Regions from separate parts of the Acutalibacter intestini genome, predicted to be linked through region 1. Evidence: riboswitches for the same ligand, from Rfam matches in the RefSeq annotation. Region 1 holds a riboswitch; each other region holds the start of a gene.
What was found. A riboswitch is a leader RNA that binds a small molecule or an ion and turns the genes downstream of it on or off. The one in region 1 is predicted to bind thiamine pyrophosphate.
Positions count from the first base shown of each region.

Region 2: linked by a shared signal. The riboswitch ahead of U8U68_RS06190 (energy-coupled thiamine transporter ThiT) and the one ahead of U8U68_RS17500 (AraC family transcriptional regulator) in region 1 are both predicted to bind thiamine pyrophosphate.
Region 3: linked by a shared signal. The riboswitch ahead of tenA (thiaminase II) and the one ahead of U8U68_RS17500 (AraC family transcriptional regulator) in region 1 are both predicted to bind thiamine pyrophosphate.

Region 1 is NZ_JAWXXL010000035.1:9,574-13,587, reverse strand. It holds gene U8U68_RS17510 (DUF4368 domain-containing protein) at 1-308, opposite strand, end outside; gene U8U68_RS17505 (DUF2461 family protein) at 1,145-1,519, shown strand; TPP riboswitch at 1,651-1,749, shown strand; gene U8U68_RS17500 (AraC family transcriptional regulator) at 2,125-2,961, shown strand; gene U8U68_RS17495 (hypothetical protein) at 3,075-3,383, shown strand; partial or broken gene U8U68_RS22490 (ATP-binding cassette domain-containing protein) at 3,502-3,681, shown strand; gene U8U68_RS22485 (hypothetical protein) at 3,758-3,838, shown strand.
Region 2 is NZ_JAWXXL010000005.1:125,484-129,497, reverse strand. It holds gene U8U68_RS06200 (HAD family hydrolase) at 1-441, shown strand, start outside; gene U8U68_RS06195 (DUF4854 domain-containing protein) at 595-1,155, opposite strand; TPP riboswitch at 1,501-1,622, shown strand; gene U8U68_RS06190 (energy-coupled thiamine transporter ThiT) at 1,864-2,493, shown strand; gene U8U68_RS06185 (DHHW family protein) at 2,776-3,918, shown strand; gene U8U68_RS06180 (hypothetical protein) at 3,936-4,014, opposite strand, start outside.
Region 3 is NZ_JAWXXL010000015.1:1,141-5,154, reverse strand. It holds gene thiD (bifunctional hydroxymethylpyrimidine kinase/phosphomethylpyrimidine kinase) at 1-471, opposite strand, end outside; gene U8U68_RS11670 (thiamine diphosphokinase) at 468-1,190, opposite strand; gene tenA (thiaminase II) at 1,195-1,845, opposite strand; TPP riboswitch at 2,102-2,200, opposite strand; gene U8U68_RS11660 (DUF2461 domain-containing protein) at 2,294-2,962, opposite strand; gene U8U68_RS11655 (TetR-like C-terminal domain-containing protein) at 2,990-3,478, opposite strand; gene U8U68_RS11650 (ABC transporter ATP-binding protein) at 3,475-4,014, opposite strand, start outside.

The DNA.
Region 1 (4,014 bases):
TGCGTGGCAGAAAGAAAATGGATTTCCCCCACAAAGTTGAAAACAATATCTACTTTCTGTACCCGCTTCCCTTCCACCTTTTCCGGCGCACGGACTATGATTTTCTTGATAAATTCATTGACGATCGCGGGAGTAAGTTCCTTTATCCCCACATACTTGCGGATCATCGCGGCGAAGCGGGCAAGATCGCTCTTGTTCTGTTCGTAAGTATCGACTTCCTGCTGGTCTGCCTTGACCTTTTCTTCCAGTTCCCGCTGTTCCGCTTCATACTCTGCGGATAGCTTCAAAAATCTGTCATGGCTTACCACGCCATGTCGTCCTCATAAATCCGTTTGAAGATACTGTCAAGTTCCGATAAGGGGTTAGGCGGACGAGATGATTTCAGGTGAAACTGTGTTTTTTCGATATCCGCTTTGGACAGGCCTTACTACGGCATGAGCATCCTTGTTATTGAAAGCCTTGTGGCAACAATAGTCCTGCATTTTCTAAAAAACAGGAAAAAAGCAAGGTTACAACCAGGTTTTGGCAAGGTCGCTGTCATGTGATTTTTTATGTCAGAAGCAGACCTGTTTCTGACATGTGAAGTATTATGTTGCCATTGCAGAGCCAAATGACAGTTTTAATCGGCTGATTCTTACAGAAGAATATTTACACGCTTGGGCTATCAATTTGTATAGCTTGAATGCGAGGAAACTGAAGCAAGGATACGCTATAATAAAGTGATAAATTGGCATCTGCTTTCCCAAGAAATGGATGCAACGGGTGAAGTTACCGTGCAGATCAGTTTATTTTGCAACAAAATGATCTGTGGCCGTTCTTTTTTTGGTTGCAGGCAACGCATAGAAGGTGCAGATAGTGGATACTGTATGGATGCAAAAGTATTTGACGGACTTAAGGCAATACCGCACAATTCAAAGTACCGTATTGCGCAGTCAGATTTTTCTTCAGAGGGTACAGATTGAGCGCCGTCCATCTCACCGTTGACCAGCGAAAGCTGTGCGCTATCACGGAAAATCTGCAAGCAAGACGGTGCTTAGAATTGTGCGGGGTTGCCTTAAATAAGCATAACAACCGGGGATGGTATTTGGAGCGTTTGACAGAAGCATTTTACATATTCAGCCCAAGGGCACTGCATTTACATTAATTGGGTATCCCCGTTCGGAGAACACCATATAATCCGTCATTTCGCGCCCCTATTCCTCAAAAGGAAAGCTACCCGTTTCCGGTAGGATATTATCTGATGATCAAGCCTGGAGACCAGTCATTTCGAGATGCAATTGAAATAATCCGCGACTATATCACCGTGTTCAATGAAGAATTTGACAAAATCATCCATACGCCGGAGCTGGAAAAACACTTTACGGCACAGGGGCTTTTGCGTGTTCTCTTCGGATATGGCAGGGAGCATCCCCAGGCGGAATGGTTGATGTTTATAAAGCTGGTATCTGAAATATCGGTGGATGCAGAGGTATTTGTAACAGAAGCAGCAAAGCTTGTTCCGCATTATGAAGCCGTTTAACGACTATCTGAGCAGAGTTTTGGAAGGATTTCCAATGACGGAGCGAGAAGAGGAGAGTAATGATTAATGAGTGCGCCAGATCGGACCGCCGATTTGACACATCCATGCAGATACACAAATATAGGTTTATATCCAAAAAGCGGGGGAACTACTGTGTAGTTGAGAAGGCAGAACCTGACCCTTTGAACCTGTTGGCTAATACCAACGTAGGGAGCTGAATGAATACTGCGATTGTATTATCAGGACGCTCCGTGTGAGCGTCCTTTTACTTTCCATTTTGATTGGGTGCACATCGTGCTTATGATCGATTGACTGGTAAATGTTTAGAGTGGCGCAGAGGCTGCTGAAAAGAACCAGAAAGCGGGAATTTCTTAAGACAAAAGTCGAGCCAAGCTCTTGAGTAATGTAAGGTAACCCTCTCGTATAATTGGATGGTTTACGCTATAATTGTAGGACCGCAGGAGGCTGAAATGAAAGCGGATAATCAGCCGATTTTGCGTAAGAACATTTACGTACTTGGGCTATCAACTTGTATAGCCTGAATGCGAGGAAACTTGTGAAAGGATAAGCTATAATAGAACATTAGAATAGCGTTAGGTGACCTTATGGAATGGATGCAACGCTTGAACCAATCGATTGAATATATGGAAGAACATATCACTGAAGAACTGGATTATGAAAAGGTAGCACAGGTGGCCAACTGCCCATCGTACTATTTCCAACAGATGTTTCTCTATATGACAAATATGACGCTTCGGGAATACATACGGCGGCGCCGGCTGTCCCTTGCGGCTGTAGAGCTGCAAAAGGATAGCGGGAAGGTAATAGACATTGCTATAAAATACCGGTATGAATCCCCAACTGCTTTCACCCGAGCCTTCAAAAGCTTTCATGGCGTAGTGCCGTCTGCGCTCAAGACAGAGAACCGGCCGATGCAGGCTTTTCCCCCGATTCAGTTTCATGTATCCATGGACGGAGGGGTGCCATTGAAATTCAGAGTAGAGGAAAAAGCGGCGTTTCGTGTGCTGGGAGTTTCCTGCCCACTGAATAAGGAGCTTGCCCGAAATTTTGAAGTAATCCCTACTGTATGGGATACGGCTCTTGCCGATGGAACGCTTACAAAACTGAGTGCTTTGCAGGAAAGCAGACCGCAAGGTTTGCTGGGTATTAGCGTTCATCACACAGAGAACTGGAAATACTTGATTGTGGTCCGCTCCGACAGGAAGGAAGATTCATTTGAAGAGTATCATATCCCGGCGTGTAAATGGGCTATTTTCGAGGGGCAGGGCACCAACCGTTCTCTACAGGAATTAGAAAAGCGAGTCATTGCAGAATGGCTTCCCACTTCTGGATACACATACGCGAATTCACCGGATATTGAGGTGTATATCAAAGCGGATCCACAGGAGGCGGTTTACGAATACTGGATCCCAATCATATAGAGATGGAAACTGATTTCGACAAAACAAAGCATTAATATCCGTACAGGCCTTTCTGTTTTCAGTATCTCATTCATATCCTCCATACATTCTTTGCAATCAAGGAGGCAGCATAAATGACTAAAAAAATTGCGGTCCTTGCAGCCGCGCTGGTGCTTGTACTAATAAGCGCTGCGGCCTGTGCCGCAAATGAGGACCCGGTCGTGACTCAAAGTGGCTCGGTGAACAAAAATCAGTCCATAACCCAGAGCAGTCAGCAGGCAAGCAGGGGTACTGGGGAACAGGGAAACGGAGCTGGTGAGCCAGCGGTAAATCAGAAACAGATTGAAAGAGAAACACAAAGGATGAAAGAAGAAGGTGTCGTTGACAAAAACGGAAAGCCTGCACCAGGGGTTGATCTGAATGATTACCCCGGATTGGGATAGTCATCTAGCGGAACGGATTTGCAAAAGCGGGTATTAATTGGGGAGGAACAGGAGGATTATATGAATGAGATACTGAAAGCAAGAAAGGCTGACAAAGACTTACGGAAAAAGTATTGCTGTGAATGCAGTCAGTTTGACGGTGAGACAAGGAAATATATACGGCCTTATTGGGAAAAATGAAGCCGGAAGGACTACATTTATGCGTACGATACTGGGGTTGGCTTCACCGAATAGCGGTCAGATGGAAGTTTTCGGCAAAACAAACCTGGAGCAGCAGAGAAAGTATACAGGAAGCCTGATTGAAGCAAGTATGAGCGCACGAGACAATTTGGAAACCATCCGGAAAGAAAAAGGTAAAGCATTTTTCTTTCCGGATGCAGCAGCGGATCGGACTGGCCATCGCTCTCATAAAGAAACCCGCCTTTCTGATTTTGGACGAGCTGATTAAGGGGTAGGGAAGCTCTGATATATCACTCCTTTCTTAATTAAATTTCTTATAATATGCCGGAAATTCAAAATGGATCGTTTCAAATAGACGGAATTCCTATTGACAAATTATAGGAAATTTTGCATAATAAAGTTATGGTTTGGTTTAATAGGATCTAATCAAGGGTGTGAGGTATAGTTTTCA
Region 2 (4,014 bases), on a different contig from region 1:
GACCGGCGGCGAAAAAATGAATTGCAGCGGCTGGAGGACAGCGGAATCAGCGTGCTGGTGCGTACCACGGACCCCAACGTTACCGTGGCGCTGGTCTCCCGGCTGTTTGGCATCGACTCCGCCAGCGTGGGCATTTTGGATGCCCAGCTGGGAGACACCGCCAACCGGTTGACCCTAGAGACCGACCCCAGGGCGGACGCAGTGGCAGCCACAAAAGGCCGGATGGAGTCCATGATGAGCCTCATCTCGGCCTGTGTGGAACAAAAACGCACCGCGGGGATTCTGGTGGCCATACAGACCGCCGCAGTGGTGCTGGGCTTTGTCTTGGTGGCACTTTTGGCCTGTTTTGGGGGAATGCGGCAGCTTTCCACCCTGGTGTTATTCTTGTTCGAGCTGTTCTGGCTAGGGCTTCTGGTGCTCATTCCTAAGCTGCGGCGCTAGATAAGCCTCCTGGAGCCGCTGTGGTTCTCCCGGGAGTCTCCTGCTCAAAAGTTTCATGGAGTTTGTTACACCTCCGCAGAACAAAACCTACGCAAAAAAAGCCGCTCCGTTTTAATCCGGAGCGGCTTTTTTATTACTTTTAACTGTAAGTTTTTACTTAGAGTTAAAATCCTGGCTAAAGATCTCGCTGCCGTCAGCCTGGGCATAGACCACCCGTACAGTGGCCTTGCCGCTGTCCAGCACAGAAGCCACCTGGTCGGCAATGTTCTCAAAAGTAGCAGCCTGGGCGCTCATCTCAGTCTCCAGCGTAGTGGCCACTGTCTCAATATCGTTTCCTTCCAGAGCCGTGTCGGAATAGGTGAACAGATAGACCAGGACATCGCCCTCGCCCTTAATGTCAATGCTCATCTTCTCGTTGGCCAAAGAGCTCATCATCTCTTTAATTGGCCCGCTAACATTGGGGTCCTCCAGGAACTCCTCCACAGAGGCATAAGTACCGCTGGTGTTGCTCAAACCGCTGGTCTCTTCAGAAGAGGTGGAAGCCTCGGAAGACACCTCAGAGCTGGACTCCTCCGCGCTGCTGGAAACCTCGCTGCTGCTCACCGCGCTGGAAGCACCTGCGGAGCTGCTATTGTTCTCGCCGCAAGCGGAAAGAGTCAGAGCCATCGCAATGGCCATTGTGCCGGCCAAAATCCGGAAAACTGTTTTTTTCATGATCGCACGCCTTTCTTCAATCAGTCTAAATTTTATTTGGTTCCTAACTTGCTGTTCTCAAGCTGGACCAACAGTGATTATACTACTGGAAAAGCGGGATGTCAAGCAAAATGGGGTTACAAAAAGATTAAAAATTCCTTACAGCTACAGAGAATTTATCAACCTATATAAAAATAACTCCCAGTGCGTTCTGTTCTTGTATGATGTGAGAGAACCACCTAGAACCCGACTTTTAAAGATTTTTGCCAGCAGGGCCCTTTCGTCACTTCATATCCGCTGGACCCGTCTGTGCCTCATTCAACCCCTATTGACAAATTCCCCTCCATCAGGTATGATAAGGTCGAAAAATGAAATAAGGGGTGCCGAACATTGGCTGAGAGGAGCAAGAGCCGTTAAGGCTTTGGAGCTTAAACCCTAAGAACCTGATGCGGATAATACCGACGGAGGAAGCATTTCATTTTCTTTGCGTAGAGGCAAATAATATTGGGAACCCGGCGCTTTAGCCCCCTAGCCAAGGGGACGCATAATCCCGCCAGATTAAGAAAGAATCCATAGGGTCTTTCTAGTAGGTTTCCTATAGCTTATGGCGTTTGGGTCGAGTAAGCCCCACGTTTTTGCTCTACAAAAAGGATGCTTTCGCGCTGCCTGGATTTTTCCGGGCGGCGCTTTTTCATTTTTCAAAAAAATTTTCTGAAAGGAAAGAAGCATATGAACAACCAAAACCCAAACCCGTCCGTCAAAAAGGGCCCAAACCACCAGGTGCTGAACCTGGCCCTGGCCGGAATCCTCATCGCCCTGGGAACCATCCTGTCCTTTTTAAAGCTGTTCGATCTACCCTATGGGGGCTCGGTCACCATTTGCGGCATGCTGCCCGTTATGGTGTTCGCCTACCGCGCCGGCCCCAAATGGGGGCTGGGGGCTGGCCTTGTATTCAGCGTTTTACAATTGCTTTTCGGCCTGGACGCTCTAAAAGGGGTCAGCGGCGCCACCGTAGTGGGCTCTATCTTCCTGGACTACCTGCTGGCCTTTACCGTGCTGGGGCTCGCAGGCATTTTCCGGGGAAAGCTGAAAAGCCACCCTACCGCCTTTACCCTGGGCTGCCTGGTAGCCGGGCTGCTGCGCTACCTCTGCTCCTTCCTCTCCGGATGGATTTTATGGAGTGAGTATGCGGACGCGAACTTTTCCCCTATTCTGGCAGGCATGAGCGGGCAGCAGCTGGCGTTTTTCTACTCCCTGGTCTATAACGGTGGATACATGATTCCAGAAATTCTTATCACCTGCATAGCAGGCTTTTTGGTAATGCAATTCGCGGGCCAGCAGATTTTGAAGGGGACGTGACCGCGCAAAAAGAGGGAGCACGCAAAAGCCTTCCCTCTCCGGTGGAACAAAAGGGGCACCGCCCTGTGCCGCCTATGCCGGCAGCAAATTTCAAAAATTATGCTAACAAAATTTTTCCATAAGCCGTCTGCCAGCACTTAGTTCCCCAGAGAAGGGGCTAAACGGCGGCTTTGTTGTAATGAGAAGAGGATCCTTCTGGAGATCCTCTTCTCTTGTCTTGCCTTTTTCCTGGAAATCTGTTATCATAGAAAAAATGCGTCTGACCAGAAGGAGATGTTCCCCATGCCCGCAAAGCACCGTCGCCCAGAGTCACAGGGCCCCAGTTGGGGGTTAATCGCGTCCATTGCCGCCCTGCTTCTTGTTCTGGCGGGCATCGGCGCGGCAGCCTTTTTGCTGTGGAATAAATTTTTTGTCCCCAGTAAGCCTGCCGTCTCCCCCACCCCAGCCCCTACCGCCCCGCCGGTTACTCCTACGCCAGATCCCACGCCACAGCCTACTCCCGATCCCACCCCCACGCCTTCCCCGGCTCCTATTCCGGACAACGGCCAGGACGGGTATCTCTCGGAAGGCATCTATATCTGGAACAGCATGGCTTTTGAGCTGTTCTACGGCTATGACGAGTCCGCCCAGCCCTATGCCCAGGCCATTGAAAGCTTTGCCGCCAGCCTGCCCGGGATAGATGTGTACAACATAGTGGTGCCCAACCACTCGGAGTTCGGTTTGCCAAAGCGTCTACGGGACAGCATGGGCTGCGGCTCCCAGCGAGAAAACACCGCCTCTATTTACAATCGCTATTCCGCTGTACACCCTGTAGACATCTATGACATTATGGACCAGCACAAAGAAGAGTATCTATATTTCAATACAGATACCCACTGGACCGCCCTGGGGGCCTATTATGCCTATGTAAAGTTCTGCGAAATCGCCGGGCTGGAGGCTTCCCCCCTGGAAAGTTTCACCCGCGCCACCCCCAACGACAGCTTTTACGGTTATCTCTATGAAATGACCTATGACGAGAGCCTGGGCCCAGACCATATTGACACATACGAACCCGGCTATGCCTACACCGCGGCCTCCTCCTATGACGGGGTGGACTTTACCCCTCTAGAGGGCATTAACAGCGGGGACAGCTCTATGGGATACACCATGTTCCTCTACGGAGATCAGCCCTGTGTGCGGGTGCAGAACCAGGACTGCCACAACGGCAGGAAGCTGGTGATGGTAAAGGAGTCCTACGGCAACGCCATTGGGGCCTTTTTGGGGGCTGGATTTGAGGAGCTTTACGTGGTGGATTTCCGCTATTTTGAGGGGAACCTGCCCCAGTTCTGCCAGAGCTGGGGGATCACGGACCTGTTGTTCCTAAACAGCACCATGGCGGCCAACACCTACCAGCGGGTGGAGGATCTGTATACCTTGTTTGAATAATACTCCCTGCTCGCTGCTTATTCTTTTTCTGGGGCAGAGCGGCCAAGGGCCCCATCGTTTAAAAAAGCGCTGTGTGGCGCACCACAAAGCGCCTCC
Region 3 (4,014 bases), on a different contig from region 1:
TCTCTCCATATCCTTCACAGACTGAATCTGTAATCCAGTAATCCGTTCAGCCTCCGGAATGTTCGGTGTCAGCACATCAGCCAGCGGCAGGATTGTTTTAATCAAGGCATCCACAGCAGACGGTTCCATGAGAGGGCATCCGTTCTTCGCATACATAACCGGATCTATTACCACATGCTTTGGCTGATACTGACGCAGCTTTTCGGCAACTGCTCCCATACATTCCGGTGTTGACAGCATTCCTACCTTAACTGCATCTACTTCGATATCCTCAAATACCGCGTCAATCTGTTTTCCAATCATATCCGGCGTAATATCCTGAATGTCGATTACCCTGCTCGTGTTCTCTGCCACAACGGAAACAATGACGCTCATACCGAATACACCATGGGCGGTAAATGTCTTTAGATCCGCTTGTATACCTGCGCCGCCGCTGCAATCGGACCCAGCAATCGTTAATACTTTTTTCAACATATCATTTTCTCCTTTGCTTCTTTGGGGAAGACAACCATCAGTGTGCCGCTTTTAACGGCAATCCTGCTTTTCTTCCCGATAAACTCATTGCTTGTACCAATAGGAAAGGTATTGGTAAGCACTGCATTCTCCAGCGGATATTTTAAACCTTGCAGATAAACTCCTTCCGCTTTTTCGGAATAGGAGAATACGGATATGTAGCCGTAAGGAACCGGTAAAAAGGATAATTCTCCATCCGTAATTGCTGTAATCACGCTCTCCTGCTTTGGGGTATTCTCGGGCATTTTATTATACCCGCAATTTTTCAACTTTTTATCTACCGGACGCAATAATTCATTCTGAGGGCAATGCAGAAACCCTTGCATCCCGTTCCCGGCAAGATATGCCAGCACCTGCAGGTTTGCCAATGTATGATCGATTCTCCCGCCGGTTCCGCCATAGATATGAAACTCCTTATATCCGGCCTTTATCCCCTCGCGGACTGCTGCAAGCATATCCGTATCATCTTTCTCACAGTTCAGCCGGACAACATTTGCGCCTGTTGGGATTTCTTCCAGGGTATCAAAATCTCCAATAACGAGATCTGCCGAGATTCCAACCTGTTCCAGATACCGAAGCCCTGCGTCTGCAGCTATCACAAAATCATTTTCCGCCGGTCGAAAATCCATCTCAAACCAGTCTCCCGCACCGACTATATAACAAATCCCTTTCTTCAAATCTCTACCTCCGGTATGGCATTTTCCAAAAGTCAAGTTCCAGGATGCTTGCCGTTTCAAAAATTTTGCTCAGCTTTTCTTTTTCGGTATCGGAAACACCTTCGCATTTCTCATCTGCAAACTGCGACCATTCCTCACAGCTCCTGGCATAGATATCGTCCGCATAATCCTCAATAAAATCCCAGTATCTTGAGTTTCGGCTTGCAGGGTCCCCCGCCAGCTTTCGGAAAATGTAACTGTAACTCATCATGCAGGGAAGGACTGCCATCAGCATTTCCTTATCATCCCCCTGTTCCGCAGTTTCCAGTAAAAAATCAATATACCGTTGATTTTCCGGCAGAGGAGCAATAGACTCGATATCATCGTCCGTCATACCGAACCGTTCCAGATACTTCAGCCGTACCGCAGATTCCGTATCCTTAACGAAACTCAACACGGAATAATAAAGCTGGATCTCCCGCAGTGATTTGGCATGATAGATCTCTTTCCCGTAAACTCGTGCATAATGCTTCAGGTAAATGCTGTCCTGAATCATATAATCTTTAAAGCATTCAAAGGGCAACGTTCCTTCTTTCATCTCCTGCACAAACGGCGTAGCCATGCATTTGTCCCAGATGGGGATATTCTTTTCCAGTACCTCTTTCATAAATGACATAATTTGTTTCCTCCTATGACTGTTCCGATTCTCCATGCCCCAGAGGGTAAAAAAAGAGAGCTTCCAAATCAATCGGAAGCTCTTTCAGACGCAGTACGGGCGTAAGAAATTGCTTCCCTACGCCGGTATTAGCCGACAGGTCCAGAGGTCAGGTCTTAACCTTTTTCAACTTGTTCAGTTCCCTCGCAAACACAGATTATCAGTATTAAATTGAAAAACAAAAGGACGCCCACATGGAGCATCCTGAAAATACAATCGTCGTATTCATTCAGCTCCCTACGTTGGTATTGGCCAACAGGTTCAAAGGGTCAGGTTTTACCTTCTCAACTACGCAGTAGTCCCCCTGCTTTTTAATTATTATACTATTTCTGTGTGAGTTTGTCAAATCGGCTGTCCGGTCCGGCATTGCTTCACAGAGATATTCATAAATAAATTCCAAACTAATGCTTTATCTTGTTGGCATCTGAAATCCTTCAAGGGCTTTGTTCAGATAGTCATTGAATGGTTTCATAATGCGGAACAGCTTTGCGACCTCTTCCACAAATTGCTCCGCATCAGCGATAACTTCGTCTGCTACCGAATACTTCAAATACCAGCTTTTAAACTTTAAGTATTCCGCCTGGGGATGCTCCCTGTCATATCCGGAGGGAATACGCAAAAGCGATGTCCCCTGTACCGTAAAGTATTTTTCAAACTCCGGCGTATGGATGATCTCGTCAAATTCTTCACCGAACTCTGTGATATAGTCACGGATCATTTTGGCTGCATTCCGAAATGAATTGGCAAACAGGCCACCACCGAGATAGGACTGGTTCCCCGGCTTGATTATCAGATAATATCCCACCGGAACAGGCTGCTTCCCTTTAGAGGCAATATGGGCGCGAAATACCGGATTATATGGGGTCCTGTCCTGTCCGAACCGGGGGTAGCGAATCAACGTAAAGGCAGTGTCCTTGGGTTGAATATGTAAAACGCTGCTGTCAAACTCTCCGATACGCAGAATCAGCGCCTGAACCAGTTCTTCAAATTGTTCCGTTACCGCTTTCGTTTCCGCTTTATGCGCGTTAAACCATTCCCGGTTGTTATGCTCATTTAAGTCTGTCAAATATTTTAGAATCCATGTTGTATTTATTCTCTGCGTCCCCTATTTTTGTCCCTCCAGCGCCTTTGTTCCTGCTATCAAAATCCGCAGTGAAATTTCAAAACTTTTCTCAATAGATACCGGATTCCCAAACGCATTGTTATTTACCAGTAATGCGAAGCCTTCCAAGAATCCACGATATGTGCGTATCAGGTGTTCGCTGTTTTCCTTTGATATATTAAGCATGGTGAAAGCTTTATATATTATGGAAAACATCTCTTTCGTGGCATTCTGCGTTTCCTCACTTTCAAATTTGTTGTACCAAAGCATCGCATTGAAAACGCCAGGATTTTCAGTTGCGTACTTATAAAACGCGCGGCAGATTGCCTCCAACGCATCATACCCGCTGACACATACAGCCGCATCCGTCATAGCTTGATCCATTTGCCTCCAGCCAAAGAGCATGATTTCCTTTTGCAGTTCCTCTATCCCTTTAATATGATTATAAAGGGACGGAGGCTGAACGTTTAAGTGTTCAGCGAGCAATTTCAATGTAATTTTATCATAACCGATTTCATGTCTTGATCTTTGACCAGCGACAAGAACAGTTCCCGCATTTGCCGGATTCCAATAGGATCCAGACCGTTGACCGGCTCATCCAGCACCAAAAGCTTCGGTGTATGGCTGATTGCCCTTGCAATGGCCAAGCGCTGCTTCATACCAAGAGAAAACTTGGAAACAGCCTTTTTCCCGGTATCAGCAAGTCCCACCACCTGCAAACTGTTATCAATGTCTGCGGTATCACAACCCATATAAGCTAAATGAATCTCCAGATTTTCTCCCGCTGATAAATGCTCATAAAATACCGGTGTTTCAATTAAGACGCCCATCTCTTTCAGGAACTCTTTATTCTGGGTCTGGATGACTTCTCCGCTAAAATGAATGCTTCCGGCAGTTGGCAGCAGCAAACCGGAAATCAATTTAAATGTGGTGGTCTTTCCGGCGCCGTTGGCTCCGAGGAGCCCATAAATCGTACCACGTTCCACGTTCAAATTCAGATTCCGTAATATTTCTTTTCCATCAAAGGT